3 regions of the Streptomyces sp. NPDC090088 genome follow, and region 3 is predicted to be linked to each of the others. Evidence: riboswitches for the same ligand, from Rfam matches in the RefSeq annotation. Region 3 holds a riboswitch; each other region holds the start of a gene.
The links. A riboswitch is a leader RNA that binds a small molecule or an ion and turns the genes downstream of it on or off. The one in region 3 is predicted to bind cyclic di-AMP.

Region 1 (3,244 bases), on a different contig from region 3:
CGAACCGGTCGGCCCAGCCGACGAACGCCCCGTCGGGGCCGGGGTCGCCCACGCCCTCGGTGAAGCTGTCCCCCACCGCCACGTACGACCCGATCACTGATGCAATGTCACTCTTCGAATCGTCTGCCACGTCGGACCATGATTCCCCTTGAGGTGTGACCTACGCGACCGTAATAAGGGGTTGACGATCGGTGAGATAAGACACTTTTAAATACTTTGCCAAGCCTGGAATAAGGCCCCCATCAGGGACGTTGACGGGTTGATCGCCAGACCCGGAAGTCACTGATACGGAAGTGGCTCCATGTGGTCCGAAACGCGAAGTGCCCACCCGTGTAAGGCTCCGGGTCGGTGTAGTCGAACACCGGCCGGCCGTTGTTCCACCATTGCACGGTCGGGCCGTCGGAGACGATCCGGACGCGGTTCGGTTCGTTCGCGACGAGCAGCGGCTCGGTGTAGTCGTAGATCAGCGGCCGGACGCCGGGTTCGCCGACGTAACGGCGCAGCCGGGTGGTGGTGTTGTAGTTGGCGCCGAAGCCTGCGTAGTAGGTCGTGAGGTAGTCGTACTCGGCGAGGGCGCCGCCGCGCGGGGTGGCGAACAGGTCGCCCGGGGAGCGGACGTCGGTGGCGTTCCAGAAGTTGTTGAGGTCCGACACCCGGTCGTCGGGACCGCCCGCCGAGACCGGGGTCGCGGTGTACTCCAGGACGTACGGCCCTTCGAGCCGGCGCCGGAACCAGACGGTCGCGCCGGCCGGCACGTCGACCTCCAGGATCCCGTGCGACGCGGTGACCGAACCGCCCTGTTCCAGTTCGACGAACCACTGGCCGAGGCCGTGGCGGAAGTCGTCGTGGGCGAGCAGCCGGCGGTGCCGGGGCGCGGCGCTCGCGGGCGCGGCGGGAGCGAGGGCCGCGAGGGCGGCTCCGACAGTTCCGGCGGCCAGGGCTCCGAAGGCGCGGCGGGTGGTGGTCATACGCGGGATTCCTTCCGATAGAAAGCGCTTGCATTCACGGGGTAACTGTGCCGCCGTACCGCCGTCGTTGTCGATGCCCTGAACACTCCCGCCACAAGAACGCAACGCGCCGAAGGCCGGACCCGGGGATCGGGGGTCCGGCCTTCGGAGTGTGCGGCAGGGCGGCGGGGCGTCGGGGCGGCGGGTCAGCCGACGGCGAGGCCCTTGGAGCGGAGGTAGGCGACCGGGTCCACGTCCGAGCCGTAGTCGGGGGTGGTGCGGATCTCGAAGTGCAGGTGCGGGCCGGTCACGTTGCCGGTCGCGCCGGAGAGGCCGACCTGCTGGCCCGCGGTCACGGTCTGGCCGACCGAGACGGAGAGGGCGGAGAGGTGGCCGTACTGCGCGTAGTAGCCGTCGGCGAGCCGGATGACGACCTGGTTGCCGTAGGAGCCGCCCCAGCCGGCCGTGACGACCGTGCCGGCGCCGACGGCCTTGACCGGGGTACCGGTCGGGACGACGAAGTCGACGCCCGTGTGGTAGCCGCTGGACCACATGCCGCCGGCCACGTGGTAGCCGGTGCCGACGGTGGCACCGACGACCGGGAGGCTGAAGCCGGAGGCGCTCGTCACGGACGCGTCCGCGGAGGACGACGACGAGAACGAAGAGGACGAAGAGGACGGCGAGGAGTCGGAGGAGTCGGAGGACCGCGCCTCGGACCGGTAGCCGGAGTCCGTGGTGCCGTCCGTCGTCGCGGCGCGGCGGCCGTCGAGCGTGAGCTTGAGACCCGGGTGGATCAGCGAGGGGTTGCCGCCGACGGCCTGCCGGTTGTCGGCGTAGAGCCGGTGCCAGCCGCCGCTGACGTTCTGGTCGCGGGCGATCTTCGAGAGATAGTCACCGGGGACCACCGTGTAGGTGCGGTGCGCGGCACGCGCGGCGGCGGACTTCCGCACGGCCGCCGTCTTCTCCATTGCCGTCTTCTCGACCCCCGGCAGCGACTGCGCGGCCTTTTCGGGAACGGACTGCGCGGTGGCCGCGTGGGCGCCGGCGGCTCCCATGAGCGGCAGCGCCAGCGCGGCGCCGCCGGTTCCGGCGACGGCCATCGAGCGGGTGAATCGCTGGGCCTTGGGACGGCGGTGCTTACCCTTCGCGGGCATGGCGCATTTCCTCTCCGGCGCCTGCGAGGTGAGCTGTCGGGTTCGGGCTGGAGCTGCCCGGCCACACGTGAACGCGTGGCTACACCCCTAGCCGTCCCGGGAACCGGAACAGGCGGTCATACCTGGTGGGTCCCCCGCTCCTGCCGGGCACGGGTGAGTGTGTGGGGACTCCGGACGGCGGCAGGATTCGGCGTTCCGTCCGGATGCGTGGCGAACGTAAGCGAGCAGGACGCACCCGGACAAGCGACTGGTTCCCTCTGTCCGAGTTTCGCTTGATCCGTTACGGGAAATCACGGTCACCCTCCGTGAATTCCACCGGCCCGCGTTTATCAATTCCTCAGCGAAAACCAAGAATTACGTGAACATGACGCGCGACGGACGGTCACGGATATGACGCTCCTCACGCACTCGCCCATCACTCCCCTTTATTCCAGAGCGAGTTAGAATGAAGGGGAGTGAAGGCGCCAATTCGGACAGAGGACTCAAATGCGGCGCAGTCGGAGAACCGTCGCATCCAGGTCGCCCTTCAGGCCGGTGCGCAGACCGTGGTGCAACAGCACGGCACCCCGGTGCACTTCGCCCGTTTCGCGGCATTCGTACGACGCGGTCGGGTCGAGCCCCCGCAGCCGCAGCGCCGGCGCCGGCTCGCCGTAGCTCTGCGCCTGGAGCCAGGCGAGGACGACCGTCTCGTCGCCGAGGGTGTACTGCACGGCGCTGAGCCCGCCGGTCGGCGGCCGCAGCCGGAACTGGTCGCCGCGCTGCACCAGCGGCCGGATCTCCTTGTAGAGCTCCACCCAGCCGCCGGCCTCGGCGAGCTCCTCCTCGGTCCACTGCGAGAGGTCGCCGCCGACACCGAGCGCACCGGCCATGGAGCTGACGAACCGGAAACGCAGCGAGCTGACCCGGCCGTTGAGCTGGTGGTTCGGGCTGTCGGTGACCCAGGCGGACATCACCCGCGCGGGGTGGATCTGGCTGAAGCCGTGCTGGATGGCGAGCCGGTCCAGCGGGTCGGTGTTGTCGGAGGTCCACACCTCGTCGGTACGGCTCATGATGCCGAGGTCGATCCGGCCGCCACCGCCGGAGCAGGACTCGATGGCGACGTTCGGGTGGGCCGCGCGGATCCGGTCGAGCAGGGCGTACAGC
Region 2 (3,244 bases), on a different contig from region 3:
CGTCAGCCAGCGTCCGCGGTCCAGCAGCAGGCGCGCGACGAAGTCCACGGCCAGCCCCGCCCACGCCACACACGCCAGCACCAGCGCGATCCGGGACAGGGTCTCGGCCCCCGTGAGATGCAGACCGACCGACACGATGCCGGTGGCCATCACGGCGGCCCCGGCCGCCGGCGGGCGCTGCGCCCACCAGGCGCGGAAGGGAGAATTGCCGGACATGTCGCCGATGCTAAGGAGCATCACCCGTGGCGTGGCCGGGGCACGCGCGCGGGGAGCGCGAAAACCGCGCGGGCGCGGGACAGAGGAACGGGCGCGGGGCGTCCGGGGGTGGTGGGGTGCGGGCGGGTGTGGAGGAGTGGTCGGGGGCGCCCGAGACCAGGCGATGTGCGCCCCCGCCCCGGCCCGGCGACATGTGCCCCCGCTCCCGGCCCCCTGCCTCCGTCACCTCAAGCCGGTCGCACCACGCTGTGGATGATCGACTCGCCGCCGTAGTAGATCGACTCCTCCCGGACGTACGCGCCGGGCTTCGGGGCGTGGATCATCATGCCGTTGCCGATGTAGATGCCGACGTGGCTGACGTCGTCGTAGAAGAAGACCAGGTCGCCGGGCCGGGCGTCGGCGAGGGAGACGGTGGTGCCGGCGTTCACCTGGTCGTAGGTGGTGCGGGGCAGGGAGACGCCCGCGGCCTTCCAGGCGGCCTGCGAGAGCCCGGAGCAGTCGTAGGAGCCGGGGCCGGTCGCTCCCCAGACGTACGGCTTGCCGATCTGCGCGCGGGCGAAGGCGATGGCCTTGTCGGCCTTCGTGGCGTAGGAGGAGTCGGAGGACGAGGAGCCGCTGGAGGACGATGTCGACGAGGAGGACGACGAGGTGTCCTGCTCGGCCGCGGCAGCGGCGGCCGCCTGCTGCTTCGCGAGTTCCGCGGCCTTGCGCGCCGCCGCCTCCTGCTTCTGCTTCTCGATCTGGGCCAGCCGCGCCTTCTCCTGCGCCGTCAGCTTGGAGAGCAGCTCCCGCGCGGAGGCCAGTTTCGTCTGGACGGTGGTCTTGGCGGTCTTGAGGTCGTCCTGCGTCTCGGTGAGCGTCTCGAGGCTCTTGGCGGCTTCCTGCCGCTTCTTCATGGTCGCGGACTGCTGGGTGGCGTAGTCGTCGACCGCGTCCTTCTGGCGCGAGGTCAGCCGGCTCATCAGCTGCGTCTGGTCGAAGTAGTCCTGCGGACTGTCCGCGAGCAGGAAGGTCGCCGTGTCGGGGGCGCTGGCGCCGGTCCGGTACTGGGCCGCGGCGAACGACCCCAGCTCCTCACGCGCCTTGTTCAGCCGGTCCGTGCGCCGGGCGACGTCGTCGAGCAGGGTGTCGACCTGCTTGCGCTGCGTGCCGGTCTTCTCCTTGGCCGCGTTGTACTTCTCGGTCGCCGACTCGGCCTGCCGGTAGAGGTCGTCGACCTTCTTCTCCACCTCCTCCATGCTCGGCTTGCCGTCCGCGGAGGGCGCGGCGTTGGCCGTCTGCGAGAGCAGGGCGACGGAGGTGAGGGCGGCGGTGGCCAGGGCGGGGGTGCGTATGCCTGCTACGCGCGTTCCCGAGGGGCGGGACTTGCGGTGCGACGCCAACGGAGGCGACTCCTTCCATGTTCCGCCTACCGAGTTAGCTGTCGGGTTCGGGCGGGTGGTTCGGAAGGGTTGCCCTACGGTCCCTCCCCGGGAGGGGAGTCGGGACCGATTCACCCCAAGGTCGGTGTGGGTCCCCGGCTCCGGACGCGCGAGGGCGTCCCGGACTCGGCGGAGGCCGTACGGCCCGGCGACGTTCGCCGGTGGGTGTCGTACGGCCTGACCGGCACGCTAGCCAACTCGTGTGGCCCGTGTGAAGGTTGATGTGCGATATGCCCGATACATTTTCGTGACCTTGGCGTTCGGGCGAGTTCGACCAGGGCGGTTCGGGGCGTTGTGGGTCATTTGCCGGGTGTTCGGTGTGGTGGCTTCCGGTCGCTCGTGGCCGCCCTTGGCCGCTCGCGGCCGCTCGTGACGTGCGCCGACCGGCCGTGACGGAGGGAAATCGTGCGGTCACCCGGGCGAGTTCTCGGGGTGGCGGCCGGTTGTCAGTGGGGCGGCCTAGACTCGGAGAGCGATGAGCAGCCTCTTTGACGACAGCTTCCTGGCGAGCCTCCAGCCCCCGCGCGGCCACGAGGAGGAACCCCCGCCGCCGCCCGAGGACGAGCACGTACCGGAGCCGATTCCGGACGACCTGTTCGGCGGGAAGTTCGACGCGCCCCCGGACCGGGACGCCCACTACCGCGACGGCGCCCCCCGCCCCGCCCTGGACGCGGCGGCGCTCCTGGACGGGCTGAACGACAACCAGCGGGCGGCGGTCGTGCACGCCGGCTCCCCGCTGCTCATCGTGGCCGGCGCCGGTTCCGGCAAGACGCGCGTGCTCACCCACCGCATCGCCCACCTCCTCGGCGAGCGCCATGTCCACCCGGGCCAGATCCTCGCGATCACCTTCACCAACAAGGCCGCGGGCGAGATGAAGGAGCGCGTCGAGCAGCTCGTCGGCCCGCGCGCGAACGCGATGTGGGTGATGACCTTCCACAGCGCGTGCGTGCGGATCCTGCGCAGGGAGAGCAAGAAGCTCGGCTTCACCTCCTCCTTCTCGATCTACGACGCGGCCGACTCCAAGCGGCTGATGGCCCTGGTCTGCCGCGACCTGGACCTCGACCCCAAGCGCTACCCGCCGAAGTCGTTCAGCGCCCAGGTCAGCAACCTGAAGAACGAGCTGGTCGACGAGGAGGACTTCGCCGCCCGCGCGAGCGACGGCTTCGAGAAGACCCTCGCCCAGGCCTACGCCCTCTACCAGTCGCGGCTGCGCGAGGCGAACGCCCTCGACTTCGACGACCTGATCATGACCACGGTCAACCTGCTGCGCGCCTTCCCGGACGTCGCCGAGCACTACCGCCGCCGCTTCCGGCACGTCCTGGTCGACGAGTACCAGGACACCAACCACGCCCAGTACACGCTCGTGCGCGAGCTGGTCGGCACCGGCGCGCCCGAGGAGACCACCCCGCCCGCCGAGCACGACCTGCCCCCGGCGGAGCTCTGCGTCGTCGGCGACGCCGACCAGTCGATCTACGCCTTCCGGGGCGCGACGATCCGCAACATCCTCCAGTTCGAGGAGGACTACCCGAACGCGACGACGATCCTCCTGGAGCAGAACTACCGCTCCACGCAGACGATCCTCTCCGCCGCCAACGCGGTCATCGAGC
Region 3 (3,244 bases):
CGGTAAGTCACCGGTAGGCCCGTTACCAGCCAAAGGTGACCAGCACTCAAGTCTGTGATCTTCACGTGATCTGCGCGGCATTAACTTGTGACAAGTGATCGTCTGCCTATACGTTCACCCATCAGTGCGGCGCCCTGCGGGACCCGCCGCACCGGTCACCGCTGTCGCTCGAAAGGTTTCCGCATGCTCTCCGGGAACGGTCGTCACCGTCGCCCCCGTCAGGCTCCGGCCCTGCTCGTCGCGGCCGGAGTGACCGGCTCCGCCATCGCCCTCCCGCTGCTCGGGGCGGCGAGCGCCAACGCGGCCGACGGCACCACCTGGGACCAGGTGGCCAACTGCGAGAGCGGCGGCTCCTGGAGCATGGACACCGGCAACGGCTACTACGGCGGCCTGCAGATGTCGCAGGACGACTGGGACACGTACGGCGGTACGCAGTACGCCACCACGCCCGACCTGGCGAGCCGTTCGCAGCAGATCGCGGTCGCCGAGAAGATCCTCGCCGACCAGGGCACCAAGCCCTGGCGGACCTGCGCCCTGCTCGCCGGGCTCTCCTCGGACGACGCCTCCGTGAACGTCGACCCGGGCGACGGCGGATCGGATGATTCGTCCGGTTCCTCCGACTCTTCGGACTCGTCCTCCGGGCTGTCGGACTCGTCCTCGTCCTCGGGCTCCGACTCCTCCTCGGACGCCACGGACTCCGGGGACGCCTCCGCCACCCCCTCCCCGAGCGCGAGCGCGAGCGGCGACTCCAAGACGGACACTCCAACCAAGTCCACCAAGACGGACAAGTCGGAATCCTCCAAGTCCGACACCTCGAAGGTCGACGAGAACCCTGTAGTGCCCCAGACCGACGACTCGGACAATTCGTGGCAGACCGGCGGCTCTTGGAGCCTGGTCGACACGGGCACCGCGAGCACCGGCGGCAAGCACCGCGGCGGCTTGGCGGACGAAAGCGCGACAAACGGTCAGAAGACCACCTCCTCCGGGCGTCACGCCTCCCGCGACAGCGGCACCTACACCGTCCGGGACGGCGACACCCTCGCCTCCATCGCCGACTCCCTTGACCTCGACGGCGGATGGCGTGCGCTCTACGCCGCGAACAAGGCGGACATCGGCGCCGACCCGAACGCCATCGCTCCCGGTCAGACCCTGAAACTCAGCAGCTAATCGGGCGAAAAGCGGCGGGAGTTGGCGCCCCGCTTCGAGTCGAATGTCCGGTTTGGTGAAAGTGTGGGATGAGTCTCAGAAGCCCTGATCATCTTTGAAATTCACCTGATGCCCTGTTTACGGTCAAGGCCGCTCGTCACCACGAGCCCCGGCCGTCGCAACGCCGAGTCCTGCCAGCGGCCGTCCGGGAACAGTCGTCGCGTCAAGCGCCGTAGGCAGGAGCGGGGGACCCAAGGTAAGTGCCGGGTCCGGCAGTTGAGCCCTCAGGGGCCTCATGGCCGAAAGGCCGCCGGAACCGGCTCGGGGTGAAGTCGCGCACCGACAGACAGGTGTGCGGCCGGGCAACTCAACCGGCCCGAACCCGACAGCTCACCTCGCAGGCGTCGGTGAGGGGATCGATCCATGCTGTTTTCCGGCAAGGGCAAGCACCGCCGTCCGTCCAAGGCCGTCCGCGCCATCGCCGTCGCCGGGGTCACCGGCGTCGCCGTCGCCGCCCCGCTGATGGCGGCCGGCAGCGCCTCCGCCGCTACCGCCTCCGAGTGGGACACCGTCGCCCAGTGCGAGTCCGGCGGCAACTGGTCCATCAACACCGGCAACGGCTACTACGGCGGCCTGCAGTTCTCCGCCTCGACCTGGGCCGCGTACGGCGGCACCGCCTACGCCGCGCAGGCCAACCAGGCCACCAAGGCGCAGCAGATCACGATCGCCGAGAAGGTCCTCGCCGCGCAGGGCAAGGGCGCCTGGCCGGTCTGCGGCACGGGCCTGTCCAGCGCCACCTACACGGGCGGCAGCACCGGCTCCTCCAACTCGACGAGCACCGGCACCAGCACCCGCTCGACCGACACCCAGGCCGCCTCCCGCTCCGCCGAGCGTCCGGCCGCCAAGAAGACCATCACCACCCCGACCGGCAAGAAGGTCAAGAAGGGCGACGGCGAGTACAAGGTCGTCAAGGGTGACACCCTCAGCTCGATCGCCGAGAAGCACAAGGTCAAGGGCGGCTGGCAGGCGCTGTTCAAGCTGAACAAGGACATCGTCGACGACGCCGACTTCATCTACCCCGGCCAGCAGCTGCACCTGAAGTAGGACACAGGCGGACCGCCCCAAGAAATACGGGGCGCCCAGCTGAACCACAGCCCCTTCACAACCGTGGTCCTCATAGTGGGGACCACGTGAGGGTCACCCCCGTCCCCCACGGGCCCCCGCCTCGGTGCGTTTTCCCCCGTACGCACCGGGGCGGGGTTTCTCTTTGGCCGGTTCTTCTCCCGTTCTTCATCCGGCCCCCCTTTGTTCCGAGGGTGAACAATAGATACCGTCTGTCCTTGTCCACGGGACGGTCGGTCGACGGCCGACGGCCCCGGGGCGGTTAGGCTCTAGTCGCAAGGCTGAGCAAGGGCCGACAAGGCCCGCGTGCGCCCCGCACAACCAGCGTCACATCCCAAGAAGGAGATGCTCGTGCCGTCCATCGACGTCGTCGTAGCCCGGGAAATCCTGGACTCCCGAGGCAACCCCACGGTCGAGGTCGAGGTCGGCCTCGACGACGGCAGCACGGGTCGTGCCGCCGTTCCGTCCGGCGCCTCCACGGGTGCCTTCGAGGCCATCGAGCTCCGTGACGGCGACCCCAACCGCTACCTGGGCAAGGGCGTCGAGAAGGCCGTCCTCGCCGTGATCGAGCAGATCGGCCCGGAGCTCGTCGGCTACGACGCCACCGAGCAGCGCCTCATCGACCAGGCGATGTTCGACCTGGACGCCACCGACAACAAGGGCTCGCTCGGCGCCAACGCCATCCTCGGCGTCTCCCTCGCCGTCGCGCACGCCGCCTCCGAGGCGTCCGACCTGCCGCTGTTCCGCTACCTCGGTGGCCCGAACGCGCACCTGCTGCCCGTCCCGATGATGAACATCCTCAACGGCGGCTCGCACGCGGACTCCAACGTCGACATCCAGGAGTTCATGATCGCCCCGATCGGCGCGGAGTCCTTCTCCGAGGCGCTGCGCTGGGGTGCCGAGGTCTACCACACCCTCAAGAAGGTCCTGAAGTCGAAGGGCCTGGCCACCGGCCTCGGCGACGAGGGCGGCTTCG

Region 1: linked by a shared signal. The riboswitch ahead of ACIPSJ_RS32355 (peptidoglycan DD-metalloendopeptidase family protein) and the one ahead of ACIPSJ_RS30545 (transglycosylase family protein) in region 3 are both predicted to bind cyclic di-AMP.
Region 2: linked by a shared signal. The riboswitch ahead of ACIPSJ_RS10740 (NlpC/P60 family protein) and the one ahead of ACIPSJ_RS30545 (transglycosylase family protein) in region 3 are both predicted to bind cyclic di-AMP.

The regions. Positions count from the first base shown of each region.
Region 1 covers NZ_JBIVDZ010000007.1:302,505-305,748, reverse strand. The annotation lists gene ACIPSJ_RS32365 (SGNH/GDSL hydrolase family protein) at 1-97, opposite strand, end outside; gene ACIPSJ_RS32360 (DUF6250 domain-containing protein) at 243-968, opposite strand; gene ACIPSJ_RS32355 (peptidoglycan DD-metalloendopeptidase family protein) at 1,154-2,101, opposite strand; cyclic di-AMP (ydaO/yuaA leader) riboswitch at 2,107-2,267, opposite strand; gene ACIPSJ_RS32350 (alpha-galactosidase) at 2,584-3,244, opposite strand, start outside.
Region 2 covers NZ_JBIVDZ010000002.1:440,983-444,226, forward strand. The annotation lists gene ACIPSJ_RS10735 (tellurite resistance/C4-dicarboxylate transporter family protein) at 1-216, opposite strand, end outside; gene ACIPSJ_RS10740 (NlpC/P60 family protein) at 444-1,598, opposite strand; cyclic di-AMP (ydaO/yuaA leader) riboswitch at 1,607-1,779, opposite strand; gene pcrA (DNA helicase PcrA) at 2,113-3,244, shown strand, end outside.
Region 3 covers NZ_JBIVDZ010000006.1:597,891-601,134, forward strand. The annotation lists gene ACIPSJ_RS30535 (cytochrome P450) at 1-6, shown strand, start outside; gene ACIPSJ_RS30540 (transglycosylase family protein) at 184-1,167, shown strand; cyclic di-AMP (ydaO/yuaA leader) riboswitch at 1,365-1,565, shown strand; gene ACIPSJ_RS30545 (transglycosylase family protein) at 1,570-2,250, shown strand; gene eno (phosphopyruvate hydratase) at 2,614-3,244, shown strand, end outside.